One region of the Agromyces sp. NPDC057679 genome, then DNA from elsewhere that is predicted to be linked to it. Evidence: predicted binding sites of a transcription regulator. Region 1 holds the regulator's gene; the other holds the start of a gene.
The links. Region 1 encodes LexA, which represses DNA repair genes until DNA is damaged. Its sites were predicted from a motif close to TCGAACANNTGTTCGA; they were not measured.

Region 1 (8,159 bases):
TGAGCCCAGCGACGAGCTCGAGCCGCACGACGAGCTCGGGGCCGGCGAGCCTCGCCTCGGGGTCGCCGGGGAGGAGCGTGATGCCGAGCACCGAGAGCTCGCGCTCCGCGGCGCGCAGGAAAGCCTCGCGCACCTCGTCGGACTCGAACGGCGGCCGCCACGGCAGCGACTGGGCGACCGCCCACACCGCCGGCCGGCGCAGCACGAACTCGCCGGGCGAACCGGGGTCGAGCACGACGAGCTCGGTGCCGTCGTCGGCGGCCGCGAGGGCGACCCGGACGCCGTCGGCGGGCACCGGTCGCGCGACCGGGTTCCACCGCGACATCGCCTCGACCGAGGAGAACACCGGCAGCACCGCGCGCCCGTCGGGGCCGGCGACGGTGACGATCGAGAGCTCCTGGCTCTTGTCGACCGCGAGGCCGTGCGCGCCCGTCTCGGTGCCGCCGTCGCCGAGTTCGGCGAGCAGCGGGATCAGCAGGCGCGACTCGGCGAACGCCGCGACGACCTCGGACTGCCCGCCCTCCCCCGCACGGAACCGCGCGATCGCCTCGGCGAGCTCGGCGGGGGCGCTGCCGTCGTCGGCCGCGTGCGGGTTCGCTTCGAACGACCGCCCGGCCCAGGGCACGCCGGCGGAGTCCGCGGCGGACGGCGGGGTCGCCGGGGCATCCCCGTGCTCGCCCGCCGGACGGTCAGCGTGAGGCGACATCCAGCGCCTCGGCCAGCGTGAACGCGCCGGCGTAGAGGGCCTTGCCGACGATGGTGCCCTCCAGGCCGAGCGGCACGAGTTCGCGCAGGGCGACGATGTCGTCGAGGCTCGAGATGCCTCCCGAGGCGACCACCGGGCGCTCGGTGCGCTCCATGACCTGGCGAAGCAGCTCGATGTTGGGGCCCTGGAGGGTGCCGTCCTTCGTGACGTCGGTGACGACGTAGCGGGCGGCGCCGGCCTCCTCGAGGCGGTCCATGACCTGCCAGAGGTCGCCGCCGTCCTTCGTCCAGCCACGGGCGGCGAGCGTCGTGCCGCGCACGTCGAGGCCGACCGCGATCGCCTCGCCGTACTGGGCGATGACCGAGGCGGCCCACTCGGGGTTCTCGAGCGCCGCCGTGCCGAGGTTGATGCGCTTCGCCCCGATCTCGAGCGCGTGCTCGAGCGACTCGTCGTCGCGGATGCCGCCCGAGAGCTCGACGTTCACGCCGCGGACCTGACGGATGACCTTCTTCAGGATGCCGCCGTTCGACCCACGGCCGAAGGCCGCGTCGAGGTCGACGAGATGGATCCACTCGGCGCCCTGGTCGGCCCAGTCGACGGCCGCGTCGACCGGGTCGCCGTAGCTCGTCTCGGTGCCGGCTTCGCCCTTCGTCAGGCGGACGGCCTTGCCACCGGCGACATCGACTGCCGGAAGCAGCACGAGACCGGGGGTCTTGTTGAACTCACTCATCACTGTCCTCGTTCGCGGGATGCCGCCGTGGATCGACGGTCGGCACAGTCACAGAATCTTAGTCGCCCGGGGCTCGAGCGGCCTGACCGTGACACGCACGGTCTCGGGCGGGCGTCAGCCGAGGGTGCCGATCCAGTTCGACAGCAGCCGGATGCCGGCATCGGCGGACTTCTCGGGGTGGAACTGGGTCGCCGAGAGCGGGCCGTTCTCGACCGCGGCGAGGAAGGACCCGCCGTGCTCGGCCCACGTCAGCTTCGGGCCGGGGAACGGCGGGATCACGTCGAGGTGCCACTCCTGCGCGGCGAAGGAGTGCACGAAGTAGAAGCGCTCGTCCTCGATGCCGTCGAACAGCACAGAGCCCGCGTCGGGGGTCACCGTGTTCCAGCCCATGTGCGGCAGCACCGCGGCGGGAAGCTCGGTGACCGAGCCCGGCCACTCGCCGAGCCCCTCGGTGTCGACCCCGCGCTCCACGCCGTGCTCGAAGAGCACCTGCATGCCGACGCAGATGCCGAGCACCGGGCGCCCGCCCGCGAGCCGCCGGTCGATGATCTCGTCGCCGCGCACCGCGCGCAGCTGCTCCATCACGGCCTTGAACGCGCCGACGCCCGGCACGAGCAGGCCGTCGGCCTCGCTCGCCGCCCGGCGGTCGGCCGTGACCTCGACCTCGGCGCCCGCGGCCTCGAGTGCCTTCGCAGCCGAGTGCACGTTGCCCGAGCCGTAGTCGAGCACGACGACGCGGCGGGTGGGGCTCACAGCGCGCCCTTCGTCGACGGGATGCCGGTGACCAGCGGATCGAACGCCTTCGCCTGCCGGAACGCCCGAGCGAAGGCCTTGAACTCGGCCTCGGCGATGTGGTGGGGGTCGCGACCGCCCAGCACGTTGACGTGCACGGTGAGCCCCGCGTTGAAGGTGATCGCCTCGAAGACGTGCCGCACCATCGAGCCGGTGAAGTGGCCGCCGATGAGGTGGAACTCGAAGCCCGCGGGCTCGCCCGTGTGCACGAGGTACGGACGCCCCGAGATGTCGACGACGGCCTGCGCGAGCGCCTCGTCGAGCGGCACGAGGGCGTCGCCGTACCGCGAGATGCCGCGCTTGTCGCCGAGCGCCTGCCGGATCGCCTGCCCGAGCACGATGCCCGTGTCCTCCACGGTGTGGTGCACGTCGATGTGGACGTCGCCCGCGGCGCGCACGGTGAGGTCGGTGAGCGAGTGCTTCGCGAACGCCGTCAGCAGGTGGTCGTAGAACGGCACGCCCGTCTCGATGTCGCTCGCACCGGTGCCGTCGAGGTCGATCGAGAGGTCGATGCTCGACTCGCTGGTCTCGCGCTGCACGCGTACCGCGCGGTTGTGGGTCTGGCCGCTCATGCGTCGATCCTATTCTTGGCGGCGCCCGCCGCGTTCGGGGCGAACACGGCGATCGCCTCGAGGAAGGCGGTCGTCTCGGCCTCGGTGCCCGCGGTCACGCGCAGGTGCCCGGGAATGCCCAGTTCGCGAATGAGGATGCCACGCGCCAGGAGCGCCTCGAAGACCGCGTGCGGGTCGTCGACGCCCCCGAAGAGCACGAAGTTCGACCCGCTGCGGTGCGGAGCGAAGCCGAGCCGCGCGAGCTCCGTGGAGATGCGCTCGCGCTGCCCGCGGATCTCGTCGACCATCGCGAGCATCTCGTCGGAGTGGGCGAGCGCGCCGAGCGCAGCCGCCTGGGTGAGCGCGGAGAGGTGGTACGGCAGCCGGACGAGGCGCAGCGCGTCGATCGTCGTGGGATCGCCGGCGAGGTAGCCGACCCGGGCGCCGGCGAAGGCGAAGGCCTTGCTCATGGTGCGCGAGACGACGAGGCGCGGCCGGCCCTCGAGCAGGGTCAGCGCGCTCGGCGTGCCGGGCTCGGCGAACTCGAAGTACGCCTCGTCGACGATGACGATGCCGCGGGCGGCGTCGGCGACCGCGCGGATCGTGTCGAGGTCGAGCGGGGTGCCCGTCGGGTTGTTCGGGGCGCAGAGCAGCACCAGGTCGGGGTCGTGCTCGCGGACGGCGGCGACCGCGGTCTCGGGGCTGAGCTCGAACTCCTCGTCGCGGGGTGCGGCGACCCATTCGGTGCCGGTGCCCGAGGCGAGCAGCCCGTACATCGAATACGTCGGGTCGAAGCCGAGCGCCCGGCGCCCGGGGCCGCCGAAGGCCTGGAGCAGGTGCTGGAGCACCTCGTTCGACCCGTTCGCGGCCCAGATGTGCTCGGGGGCGAGCCCGTGGCCGAGGTAGCGGGCGAGCGCCTCGCGCAGCTCGGTGAACTCGCGGTCGGGGTAGCGGTTCAGCCGGAGGATCGCGGCGGCGACGCGGGCCACGATGTCGTGGGCGACGTCTTCGGGGATGGGATGCGTGTTCTCGTTGACGTTGAGCGCCACGGGGACGGACTTCTGCGGGGCGCCGTACGGCGAACGCCCGCGGAGGTCGTCGCGGATGGGGAGATCATCGAGACTCGTCACCGAACCATGCTAGCCACGCGCAGCACGGCGTCCCCTCCGTGAGACCCCGTGTGACCGGGCGTGCCCGCTACTCGGCCGCCGGGACGGCGAGCTGCTGGCCGGGCACGATCGTGGCCTCGTCGAGGCCGTTGATGCGCAGGATCTCGGCGATCGTGTCGCGCGGGTCGGCGGTGGGCGCGATCGACTCGGCGATCTCCCAGAGGGACGCACCGACCTCGACGGTGACGTACTCGAGCGCGGCCCCTGCGCCGGCGCCCGAGACGTCGGCCGCGGCGCCGCCGCCCCCGAGCACGATGACGAACGCCCAGACGATGAGCGGGAGCGCTGCGAGCGTCGTGAAGACCACACGGCCCCGCCGGGTCAGTCGCAGGCGGGTGCGGACCGCCACCGGCTCGCCTGCGCCAGCACGCGCGAGACGGTCGGGCTCGTGGAACGGCACCGGGCGGGACTGCACCGGGGCGTACCCGCCGGTCATGATCGCTGCGCTCATCTCACACCTCCTGAGTGAATCGCATCCGGCCCTCGGCCGGGAGGGCCGAATGCGAATCTATGTTCCGAATATATCTTCGAATGTTTTCGAAGGCAAGCACCCGAACACCGATTCCCCGTGCACGAATACCACGACACACTCGAACGAATGTTTGCCGCACCCCTGCGAGGCGGATACAGTTTCGAATGTCTGGACACAGTGCAACAGACACCACCGACATCCGATCGCGAGGCGATCGCAACGAGGGGCGGAGACCGTGAGCGACAACGACGTGCGTGACATCGGAAGGGCGCGTCGACGCAAGAGCCTGAGCGCCAAGCAGCTCGCCATCCTCGAGGTCGTGCAGCGCTCGGTCGCGAGCCGCGGCTATCCGCCGAGCATGCGCGAGATCGGCGACGCCGTCGGGCTCTCCTCCCTGTCGAGCGTCACGCACCAGCTCAACCAGCTCGAGCTCGCCGGCTACCTGCGCCGCGACCCCAACCGCCCCCGCGCACTCGAGATCCTCATCGAGGTGCCCGGACTCGAGGAGCGCGCTCCCGCCGCGGGCGACGCGGCCCCCGTCGGCGACGCCGCGATGGTGCCGCTCGTCGGCCGCATCGCCGCCGGTGTGCCGATCACCGCCGAGCAGCAGGTCGAAGAGGTCTTCCCGCTCCCCCGGCAGCTCGTCGGCAAGGGCGAGCTGTTCATCCTCAAGGTCGTCGGCGACTCGATGATCGACGCCGCCATCTGCGACGGTGACTGGGTGGTCGTGCGCTCGCAGCGCACCGCCGAGAACGGCGAGATCGTCGCGGCCATGCTCGACGGCGAGGCGACGGTCAAGGTCTTCCGACAGCGCGACGGCCACACGTGGCTGCTCCCCCGCAACAGCGCGTTCGAACCGATTGTGGGCGACCACGCCGAGGTGCTCGGCAAGGTCGTCTCGGTGCTGCGCGCGGTCTGACCCGGAGTCGAGCCGACCCGGCCGCGCGAGCGGCCGCACCTCCACCGCGAGACAGCGAAAGGGGCGGATGCCGCGCAGCACGCGGCATCCGCCCCTTCTCGTCTCGTCGGGCTAGCCCGCGAGCGCCGGCTCGGTGCGCGCCTCGAGCTCGGCACGCACGGCGCGCGTCGCCTCGAGGATGTTCTCGAGCGAGGCGACCGTCTCGTCGTAGCCGCGGGTCTTCAGGCCGCAGTCGGGGTTCACCCAGAGCCGCGACGCCGGGATCTCGGCGACCGCGCGCTCGAGGAGCGCCTGCACCTCGGCCGTCGACGGCACGCGCGGCGAGTGGATGTCGTAGACGCCCGGGCCGATGCCGTGGTCGAATCCGCTCGTCGAGAGGTCGTCGACGACCTCCATGCGACTGCGCGCCGCCTCGATCGAGGTCACGTCGGCGTCGAGGTTCTTGATCGCGTCGATGACCACGCCGAACTCCGAGTAGCAGAGGTGCGTGTGCACCTGCGTCGCCGCCGCCGCGCCCGCCGTCGCGAGCTTGAACGAGCCGACCGACCAGTCGAGGTACGCCGGCTGGTCGGCGAGCTTCAGCGGCAGCAGCTCGCGGAGCGCGGGCTCGTCGACCTGGATCACCTTGATGCCGGCGCCCTCGAGGTCGGCGATCTCGTCGCGCAGGGCGAGGGCGACCTGGCGCGCGGTGTCGCCGAGGGGTTGGTCGTCACGCACGAACGACCAGGCGAGGATCGTCACCGGGCCCGTGAGCATGCCCTTGACGGGCTTCTCGGTCAGCGACTGCGCGTACGACGACCACTCGACCGTCATCGGGGCCGGCCGCGAGACATCCCCCCAGAGGATCGAGGGGCGCGTGCAGCGCGAGCCGTACGACTGCACCCAGCCGTGCTCGGTGACGGCGAAGCCGTCGAGCAGCTCGGCGAAGTACTGCACCATGTCGTTGCGCTCGGGCTCGCCGTGCACGAGCACGTCGAGGCCGATCTCCTCCTGCAGGCGCACGACCCGCTCGATCTCCTCGCGCATGAGCTGCGCGTAGCCGTCGGCGTCGAGCTCGCCCTTGCCGAGCCGCGCGCGGGCGCGACGGATGTCGCTCGTCTGCGGGAACGAGCCGATCGTCGTGGTCGGCAGCTCGGGCAGCTCGAGCTCGGCCTGCGCGGCGACGCGGGCGGCGTAGTCGCCGCGGTCGAAGTCGCCGCTCACGAGGGCGGAGAGCCGCTCGCGCACTGCGGGCACGCGCACGCCGGGTGCGCCGCTGCGGTCGGCCAGGGCGGCGGATGCCCCGTCGAGCTCGGCGGCGATCGCGTCGCGGCCCTCGGCGAGCCCGCGTGCGAGGGTCGCGACCTGCGCGACCTTCTGGTCGGCGAAGGCGAGCCATGAGACGAGTCGGGCGTCGAGCGCCTGCTCGTCCTCGACGTCGTGCGGCACGTGCAGCAGCGAGGTCGAGGTCGACACGGCGACGCTTCCCGAGAGGTGCTGCACTGCGGCGATGCGGTCGAACGCCGCGGCGAGGTCGCCCCGCCAGATGTTGTGCCCGTCGACGACGCCCGCGACGAGCGTCTTCGCGGCGAGCGCCTCGGCCGTGACGGGGTCGAGGCCCTCGGGCAGCGCACCGCGCACGAGGTCGAGCGAGATCGCCTCGACCGGGCTCGCGGCGAGCACCGGCAGCGCGTCGTCGAGCGAGCCGTAGGGCGCAGCGACGAAGATCGCCGGACGCTCGTCCTGCGCGCCGAGCGCGTCGTAGGCCGCGGCGGCCGACTCGAGCACGCGGGCCCGCGGCTCGTCGATCGACTCGCTCACGAGCGCCGGCTCGTCGAGCTGCACCCACTCGGCACCCGCGCGGGCGAGCTCGGCGAGGAGCTCGGCGTACACCGGCACGAGCTCGTCGAGGCGGTCGATCGGGCGGAAGCCCTCGGGCGCGTCGTCGGCGGCCTTCGCGAGGAGGAGGAAGGTGACCGGGCCGACGATGACCGGACGGGTGAGGAACCCCTGCGCCTTCGCCTCGGCGAACTCGGCGAGGATGCGCTCGGCGTGCAGCGCGAACGAGGTCTCGGGGCCGATCTCGGGCACGAGGTAGTGGTAGTTCGAGTCGAACCACTTCGTCATCTCGAGCGGGGCGTCGTCGCCGACCCCTCGGGCGATCGTGAAGTAGGCGCCGAGGTCGACGCTGCCGTCCTCGCCGAGGAACCGGGCGAAGCGCGTGGGCACGGCGCCGACGGCGACGGCGGCGTCGAGCACCTGGTCGTAGAACGAGAACGACTCGGGGATGGCCGAGCCGGTGCGGTCGAGACCCTGCGCGGCGAGACGCTCGCGGGTCGCGGCGCGGAGCTCGGCGGCGCGAGCCTCGAGCTCCTCCGCGTCGATCGTGCCGGCCCAGAAGGCCTCGACGGCGCGCTTGAGCTCACGGCGACGGCCGATCCGGGGGTAGCCCAGGATGGTGCCGGTGGGGAAGGCGGGTGCGGTCATCGTGCGGTGTTCCTCTCATTGACGAGCTGTGCTGGGACTCCGAGTCCGAGCCGGGCGAGCACGCCCAGCACGGCCTCGTGACGATTGAAGGTGTAGAGGTGCAGGCCGGGCGCGCCGCCCGCGAGCACCCCGGCGGCGAGCTTCGCGGCGTACGCGACGCCGAGCTCGGCCTGGGCCTCGGGATCGGGTTCGATCTCGAGGTCGATGGCGAGCTCGGCCGGGGCCTCGACCCCGGTGAGCTCGGCGAGCCGGGCGAGCCGCGCCGGCGTCGTGACGGGCATGATGCCCGGCAGGATCGGGATGGTGACGCCCGCCGCGCGAGCGCGGTCGACGTAGCCGAGGTAGTCGTCGGCG
Region 2 (8,159 bases), 550 kb from region 1:
AGCCCGCCGCCCTCGAGGGGCGCGGCGGCGCGTTCTACTCGGAGGCGGCGATCGAGCTCCTCGCGGCGATGCGCGACGGCGGGAGCCGCTCCCGCGTGGTCAACCTGCGCAACGACGGCGTGCTGCCGTTCCTGCCCGACGACCACGTCATCGAGGTGCCGGCCGTGTTCCGCGACGGGGGATTCGTCGCGGAACCGGTCGCGCCGCTTCCCGACGACATCCGCGGGCTCGTCTCGGGGGTCGCCGGATACGAGCGGCTCGCGCTCGACGCGGCGCTGCACGGCGGTCGGGATCGCGTGCTCCGCGCCATGCGCGCGCACCCGCTCGTGCTGCAGCACGACCGGGCCGAGCAGCTCACCGACCTGCTCCTGGCCGAGAACGCGCGCTTCCTGGAGTGGGCGTGACCGGGGGCGCGGCGGGCGTCGCCGAGGATGCCACGGCGCCGCCGGTCGTCGTGGCCGTCGACGGCGGCGGCTCGAAGACCGACGCCGTCGCGCTCACGCTCGACGGCGACCTCGTCGCGCACCGGCGCGGCCCGGGGTCGAGCCCGCACTTCGAGGGGCTCGGCGCCTCCGTCGCCCAGGTCGACGGCCTCGTGCGGCAGGTCGCGGGGGAGCACCCCGTCGCGCACACCGGCCTCTACCTGTCGGGCCTCGACCTGCCGGTCGAGATCGAGCAGTACGCCGGCGCGATCGCGGGCCTCGGGTGGGCCGCTGGGGCCGTCGTCGAGAACGACCTCTACGCGCTCCTCCGCGCGGGCACCGACTCGCCCGACGCGGTCGCGGTCGTCTGCGGCACCGGCGTGAACGCCATCGGCGTCCGAGCCGACGGCGCCGTCGTGCGCTTCCCGGCACTCGGGCCGCTGTCGGGCGACTGGGGCGGTGGCTCGGGGCTCGGCGAAGCGGTGCTCTGGCACGCCGCGCGCGCCGTCGACGGCCGCGGGCCCGACACGACGCTGGTCGACGAGCTCCTGCGCGGGCTCGGGGTCGCCTCGGTGCCCGAGCTCATCGAGGAGCTCCACTTCGGGCGGCGCGACTCCTCCGAGCTGACCGCCCTCGCCCCGGCGGTGTTCGACGCCGCACGTGCCGGAGACGCCGTCGCGATCGCGCTCGTCGACCGCCAGGCCGACGAGATCGCCGCGTTCGCCCGGGCGAGCCTCACGCGGCTCGGCCTCCTCGAGCGGCCGGTGCCGGTCGTGCTCGGCGGCGGTATCGCCCAGTCTGGCGACGAGCGCCTGCTCGGGAGAGTCCGGGAACGCCTCGCCGAGGTCGCGCCGCTCGCGCGCCTCTCGATCGTGGACTCGGCGCCCATCGTCGGCGCAGCGCTGCTCTCCCTCGTCGCGGCGGGCGCCGGTGAAGCGGCGCTCGAGCGAGCCCGTACCGCGGTCGCGATCGCGGCGGCCGAGGCGACGGTGCTCGTGCCGTAACGGGCGCGTTCGGCGGGACGGCCGGACGGCGGGGTGACGGCGCCGACGTCAGGGCGTACGCTCGGCGCATGGGCATCCCGCAGCGATTCTCACTCGTGACCCTCGGCGTCGCCGACGTCGAGACGGCCACCGCGTTCTACCACCGGCTCGGCTGGCGCGAAGCCCGCTCCACCGTCGCCGGGGAGATCACCTTCTTCGCCACGCCGGGCGGCGTCCTCGCCCTCTGGGAGACGGCCGAGCTCGCGAAGGACGCGGCGCTGCCGACCTTCCACGCGAACGCGCCCGGGTTCAGGGCGGTGGCGCTCGCCATCAACCTCGCCTCGCGCGAGGAGGTCGACGACGCCGTCGGCGACTGGGTGCTCGCCGGCGGCTCGATCGCGAAGGCGGCCTCCGAGACCGAGTGGGGCGGATACAGCGGCTACGTCGCCGACCCCGACGGCAACCTCTGGGAGCTCGCGCACAACCCCGGTTGGCCGCTCGACGAGCGAGGCCTTCCGCAGCTCGGCTGACCGCGCAGGGGCGCGCCGAGTCATCCGAGGAAATGGGCCGGTCAAGGGCACCCTCGAAGCCCATCTACACTGGAACCCGTGAATTCAGAGGAAACCGTCGACGTCGTTCTGATCGGCGGGGGCATCATGAGCGCGACGCTCGGCTCCCTCATCTCCCAGTTGCAGCCCGACTGGACGATCCGCGTCTACGAGCGCCTGGGCGAGGTCGCGCAGGAGTCCTCCAACGCCTGGAACAACGCGGGCACCGGCCACGCGGCGCTCTGCGAGCTCAACTACATGCCCGAGAACGCCGACGGCAGCGTGAGCTCGACCAAGGCGGTGTCGATCAACGAGCAGTTCCAGGTGAGCCGCCAGTACTGGGCCTACCTCGTCGCGAAGGGCGCGTTGCCCGAGCCGCACAACTTCATCAACTCGGCCCCGCACATGACCTTCGTCCGCGGTGCGGCGAACATCGAGTACCTGAAGAAGCGGGTCGAGGCGCTGAAGGACGAGCCGCTCTTCCCCGACATGGAGTTCACGGAGGACCTCGAGCGCATCGCCGAGTGGACCCCGCTCCTCGCGAAGAAGCGCAATCCTCGCGCCCGCGTCGCGGCCACGCGGATGGAGGCCGGCACCGACGTCGACTACGGCGCGCTGACGAAGTACCTCATGCACGACATGGAGCAGCGCGGCGCCTCCATCCAGACGAACCACCAGGTCACCTGGCTCAAGCGCCTGAAGGACGGCCGGTGGAAGCTCCGGCTCCGCCACACCGTCGGCAACACCCCCAAGACCGTGATCGCCCGCTTCGTGTTCGTCGGTGCGGGCGGCGGCGCGCTCGCGCTGCTCCAGCACTCGGGCATCCCCGAGATCAAGGGCTTCGGCGGGTTCCCGATCTCCGGGCAGTTCCTGCGCACGACCAACCCCAAGCTCGTCGCGCAGCACCACGCCAAGGTCTACGGCAAGGCCGCCGTCGGCGCCCCGCCGATGTCGGTGCCGCACCTCGACACCCGCGTCGTCGACGGTGAGACGGCGCTGTTGTTCGGTCCGTACGCGGGCTTCACGCCGAAGTTCCTCAAGACGAGCACCTGGTTCGACCTGCCCTTCTCCATCCGCCTGCACAACCTCGGGCCGATGCTCCAGGTCGGCCTCAAGAACTTCGACCTCGTGAAGTACCTCGTCGGCGAGCTCATGGCGAACCGCGAGAAGAAGATGAAGGCGCTGCGCGAGTTCATGCCCACGGCCAAGACCGAGGACTGGGAGCTCATCACCGCCGGCCAGCGCGTGCAGGTCATGAAGAAGGACCCCGAGAAGGGCGGCATCCTGCAGTTCGGCACCGAGGTCATCACCGGGGCCGACGGCACGATCGCCGGTCTCCTCGGCGCCTCGCCCGGCGCATCGACCGCCGCGCCGATCATGCTCGACGTGCTCTCGCGCTGCTTCCCCGACCGCATGGCGGAATGGGAGCCGAAGCTCCGCGAGATGATCCCGAGCTACGGCACCGAGCTCTCGGCCGACCCGGCCGCCGCCGAGGCGTCGCTGAAGGCGACCGCCGAGGTGCTCAAGCTCTCGGCCTGACGATTCGGCTCGTGCCGGCGGGGGCGCCTGTTTGCGCCCGCGCCGGCACGCTGCTACGGTCGTACACGCTATGAAGTGAGCACACCCCCTCGTCCCGCGCCTGAGGCGCCGTTGACGTCGGGTGTGCACACGGTCCTGATCGACCCGTGCTGATCGCGACTGCGGTCTCGTGCACCCACGCCCGGCAATGCCCGGCGGGATCCACTCCGCTCCCGAACGGTCGCCGCATCCGCAGCGAACGCGCGGGCCGAGGTGTCGCACGCGACGCCCCGGCACCGCCGGTGCACCGGACGGACCGCGTCGTCGCCGTATCCGGCGGCCGTTCGGGAGCCCTCGCGAAGGGCGGACCCCTTGGCTGTACACCTCTCTTTCTCCAACCATCTCCGGGCCGACGGACTCTCGGTCGCCTACCCCGACCGGCGCGTCTTCGCCGACCTCGGCTTCACCGTCGCCCCCGGCGACCGGCTCGGCCTCATCGGCGAGAACGGCGTCGGCAAGTCGACGCTGCTGCGGCTCCTCGCCGCCGACGACGGCCCGGATGCCTCGGCCGCCGGCCCGCTCGCACGCGCCGACGTCTCGGGGCGGATCACGCGCCCCCGACGCACCGGCCTGCTCACGCAGGAGCTGCCGTTCGCGCCCGATGAGCGCGTCGATCTCGTGCTCGAGGCGGCCCTCGCCCCGGTGCGCGCCATCGAACGGGAACTCGACGCCGCGGCCGAGGCGCTCGGCGCCAGTGCGGATGCCGACGCCGCATCGGCCGAGCAGCGCTACGCGGCCGCACTCGACGCCGCCGAGCGGGCCGAGGTGTGGACCGCCGAGGCCCGTCGCGACGAGCTGCTCGACGGGCTCGGCGTGGCCGGGCTGGGGCGCGGGCGGCGCATCGACGAGCTCTCGGGCGGGCAGCGCTCGCGCTTCGCCCTCGCGGCGCTGCTGCTCTCGGCGCCCGACGCACTGCTCCTGGACGAGCCGACGAACCACCTCGACGACGCCGCGGCCGAGTTCCTCGAGGGGCGCCTGCGCGCCTTCGCGGGGCCGGTCGTGTTCGCGAGCCACGATCGGGCGTTCCTCGATCGGGCGGCGACGGGCCTGCTCGACCTCGACCCGGGGCGCCAGGGCGCGCTCGCGGCGTCCGCCGCCGACGGGTCATCGGGCACCCTCGGCGGGACGGTCTTCGGCGGCGGGTTCAGCGAGTTCCTCGGCGTGAAGGCCGAGGAGCGGGCGCGCTGGCAGCGGCAGTACGACGACGAGCAGGAGGAGCTCCGGCGCCTGCGGTCCTCGATCGGCGGGACGGCGCGCAACGTCTCGCACGGGCGGGCGGCGACCGACAACGACAAGTTCCTCAAGTACTTCAAGGGCGAGAACGTCGAGCGCTCGATCGCACGCCGGGTGCGCAACGCCGAGCAGCGGCTCGCGACGCTCGAACGCGAGCAGCTGCGGAAGCCCCCTGCACCCCTCGAGTTCGCCGGCATCCCGTCGGGATCGCATGCGCTCGAGGAGTCCGCCGGGCTGCTCGTGCAGCTCGACGACGTCGAGGTCCCGGGCCGGCTGCGGCTCGAGCGGCTCCGGCTCGAGCCGCTCTCGCGACTGCTCGTGACGGGGGCGAACGGGGCGGGCAAGTCGACGCTGCTCGGCGTGCTCGCCGGTTCGATCGCCGCCGACCGGGGAGCCGTGCAGCGGCGGAAGGGGCTGCGGGTGCAGCTGCTCGAGCAGGACGTCCGTTTCGGCGACCCCGCGGCGACGCCGCGGGCGACGTACGAGCGGGTGCTCGGCGAACGCCGGGCCGAGCAGGTGCCGCTCTCGGGCCTCGGCCTCCTCGCGCCGCGCGACCTCGAGCGGCCGGTCGGCGCGCTCTCGGTCGGGCAGCAGCGCCGGCTCGCGCTCGCGCTCGTCCTCGCGCGCCCGCCGCACGTCTTCCTCCTCGACGAGCCGACGAACCACCTCTCGCTCGCGCTCGCGACCGAGCTCGAGGAGGCGCTCGGGGGCTACCCCGGCGCCGTCGTCATCGCGAGCCACGACCGCTGGCTGCGCCGGCGCTGGTCGGGGGAGCGGCTCGAGCTGCACCCGGGCAGCACGGCCCCCGTCGCGGTCGCCGGCTGAGCAGGCGGGATGCCTCGGGGTGCGTCCCCGAGGCATCCCGATCTTCGGGCAGCCGATCGCCGCGCCCTTGCGCGATATTCGAATGTATGTTCGAATGAGTGAATGCGGTGGAGCGGGCAAGAACTGGGAGTCGACCAGGTCGACGCCCTGCCCGGCCTCGCCCGGCTCAACAACCTCGTGCGGTCGGTGCAGACACCCGAGTTCGCCGGCGTCACCTTCCACGAGGTGCTCGCGAAATCGGCGCTGAACCGGGTGCCGGGCCAGTCGATGATGCCCTTCGGGTGGACCATCAACCCGTACCGGGGCTGCAGCCATGCGTGCGTCTATTGCCTGGATCCGACGACGGGGATCACGATGGCCGACGGCCGTACGAAACCGTTGTCCGAGGTCGCGGTCGGCGACGAGGTCATGGGCACCCGAACGATCGGCCGCTACCGCCGCTACGTGCCCACGGTCGTCCTCGCGAAGTGGTCGACGCGAAAGCCGGCGTACCGAATCCGTCTCGCGGACGGCACCTCGCTCATCGCGAGCGGGGATCATCGGTTCTTGACCGACCGCGGGTGGAAGCATGTGACCGGTGCGATGTCGGGGGGCGCGAGACGCCCGCACCTCACCCTCGGCAACTCGCTCGTGGGGTTCGGCGGCGGAAGCGCCGAACCCGTGCCGGAGATCACCTCGGACGACTTCCGACGCGGGTACCTGACGGGTATGGTCCGCGGCGACGGGACGATCCTGCGGCGGCGCTACCCGCGGACGAACGGCGGTTCGTATGTCGCCAACAGGTTCCGACTCGCGCTTGCCGATGTGGAGGCGCTCGAGCGCTCGGCCGACTACCTCGAGCACTTCGGAGTCCGGACGACGACCTTCCAGTTCTCGACGGCGACTGAAGCGCGGCGGGCGATGATGGCGATCCGAACGTCCAAGGCGAGCGATCTCGACCTCATCACCAGCCTGATCGAGTGGCCCGACGACCCGTCCGAGGGCTGGCGAGCGGGGTATCTCTCGGGCGTCTTCGATGCTGAGGGTTCCTGCTCACGCGGGGTTCTCCGCATCAGCAACTCCGATGAGGAGATCCTCACCGAGATCGAGCGCGCTCTGTCCACCTTCGCGATTCCGCATGTCAGAGAGGCGCCGCGGGCCAACGGCGTCTCGAACGTTCGCGTCAGGGGCGGGCTCCGTGCCAGAAACGCCTTCTTCGCGATCAGCCGCCCGGCGATCAGTCGAAAACTCGCACTCGCGGGTGCGACGGTGAAGACCATGGCCGACCTTCGCATCGTCTCCATCGAGCCGCTCGGCACGACGCTCGACATGCTCGATATCACGACGTCGACCGGTGACTTCATCGCAAACGGCGTCGTGAGCCACAATTGCTTCGCCCGGCCGACCCACAGCTACCTCGACCTCGACGCGGGCGACGACTTCGACCGTCAGATCATCGTGAAGGTGAACGTCGCCGAGGTGCTGCGGCGCGAACTCGCCCGGCCCTCGTGGCGGCATGAGCCGGTCGCGCTCGGCACGAACACCGACCCGTACCAGCGGGCCGAGGGCCGCTACGAGCTCATGCCGGGCATCATCGACGCACTCACGACGAGCGGTACCCCGTTCAGCATCCTCACGAAAGGCACGCTGCTGCGCCGCGACCTGCCGCTCATCGCGGCCGCCGCCGAACACGTGCCGGTCGACCTCGCCATGTCGATCGCGATCCACGACCACGAACTGCAGCAGTCGCTCGAACCGGGCACGCCGTCGACGAAGGCGCGGCTGGCGACCGTGACGGCGGTCCGCGAGGCCGGGCTCGACTGCGCGGTGTTCCTCATGCCCGTGCTGCCGTATCTCACCGACACCCGGGCGCACCTCGACGAGGCGCTGCGGCAGGTGAAGGCGGCCGGGGCGACGAGCGTGCTGTACGCCGCGCTCCACCTGCGCGGGGCGGTCAAGCCGTGGTTCATGCAGTGGCTCGAACGCGAGCATCCCGAACTGGTGCCGCAGTACCGCTCGATGTACTACGGCAACAACGCCTACGCCCCGAAGGAGTACCGGCGCTGGCTCGCCCAGCGCATCCACCCGCTGATCCGGGCGCACGGGCTCGAACGCGGCATCGAAGACCCGGTGACCGGCGGAGTCCGGTCGACGGCGGAGCCCCGCGACCGCTGGACCCGGCCGGGGGCGGCCGGGCGGCCGAACGGCGCCGGTGCCCGTGCCGGCTCCGAGACGGCGTCGACCACGCTCGAACTCCCCGCCGGGCTGGGTGCGCTCGCCGACCCGGCGGCCCTGTTCTGACCCGCCCTGAGCGGACTGTTCTGACCCGCCCTGAGCGAAACGCTGCGCTCGCGGTGCGTGGAGATGCGCGAATTCCCGCCGGACTGAGATAATTCGCTGAGTCCGATCGGCTCGCGAAGGTCGGGCGCTGCTCGCGAGTGGAGGTTCACGATGAGCCTGGGGTTGCCGGGTCACCTCGCGCGCGACAGTCTGAGTCGAGCGCTCGCGTTCGCCGGGCACTGCGCCGCGTTCGCCTGCCTGACGATCACGATCGTCGTGAGCATCCTCGTCGCGACCGTCGGCGAGCGGCC

Region 2: ACFVAJ_RS02515 (intein-containing Rv2578c family radical SAM protein) is a predicted target of LexA. The motif match lies at 5,668-5,683, and genes of this name have one in related genera.

What each region holds. Positions count from the first base shown of each region.
Region 1 covers NZ_JBHVIK010000001.1:28,121-36,279, forward strand. Annotated here, with positions in the region: gene ACFVAJ_RS00125 (SseB family protein) at 1-706, opposite strand, end outside; gene priA (bifunctional 1-(5-phosphoribosyl)-5-((5-phosphoribosylamino)methylideneamino)imidazole-4-carboxamide isomerase/phosphoribosylanthranilate isomerase PriA) at 690-1,436, opposite strand; gene hisH (imidazole glycerol phosphate synthase subunit HisH) at 1,551-2,189, opposite strand; gene hisB (imidazoleglycerol-phosphate dehydratase HisB) at 2,186-2,800, opposite strand; gene ACFVAJ_RS00145 (histidinol-phosphate transaminase) at 2,797-3,909, opposite strand; gene ACFVAJ_RS00150 (LysM peptidoglycan-binding domain-containing protein) at 3,977-4,399, opposite strand; gene lexA (transcriptional repressor LexA) at 4,656-5,339, shown strand; gene metE (5-methyltetrahydropteroyltriglutamate--homocysteine S-methyltransferase) at 5,451-7,805, opposite strand; gene ACFVAJ_RS00165 (methylenetetrahydrofolate reductase) at 7,802-8,159, opposite strand, start outside.
Region 2 covers NZ_JBHVIK010000001.1:573,717-581,875, reverse strand. Annotated here, with positions in the region: gene ACFVAJ_RS02540 (6-phospho-beta-glucosidase) at 1-404, shown strand, start outside; gene ACFVAJ_RS02535 (N-acetylglucosamine kinase) at 401-1,426, shown strand; gene ACFVAJ_RS02530 (VOC family protein) at 1,495-1,935, shown strand; gene ACFVAJ_RS02525 (malate:quinone oxidoreductase) at 2,014-3,492, shown strand; gene ACFVAJ_RS02520 (ABC-F family ATP-binding cassette domain-containing protein) at 3,844-5,589, shown strand; gene ACFVAJ_RS02515 (intein-containing Rv2578c family radical SAM protein) at 5,692-7,869, shown strand; gene ACFVAJ_RS02510 (sensor histidine kinase) at 8,020-8,159, shown strand, end outside.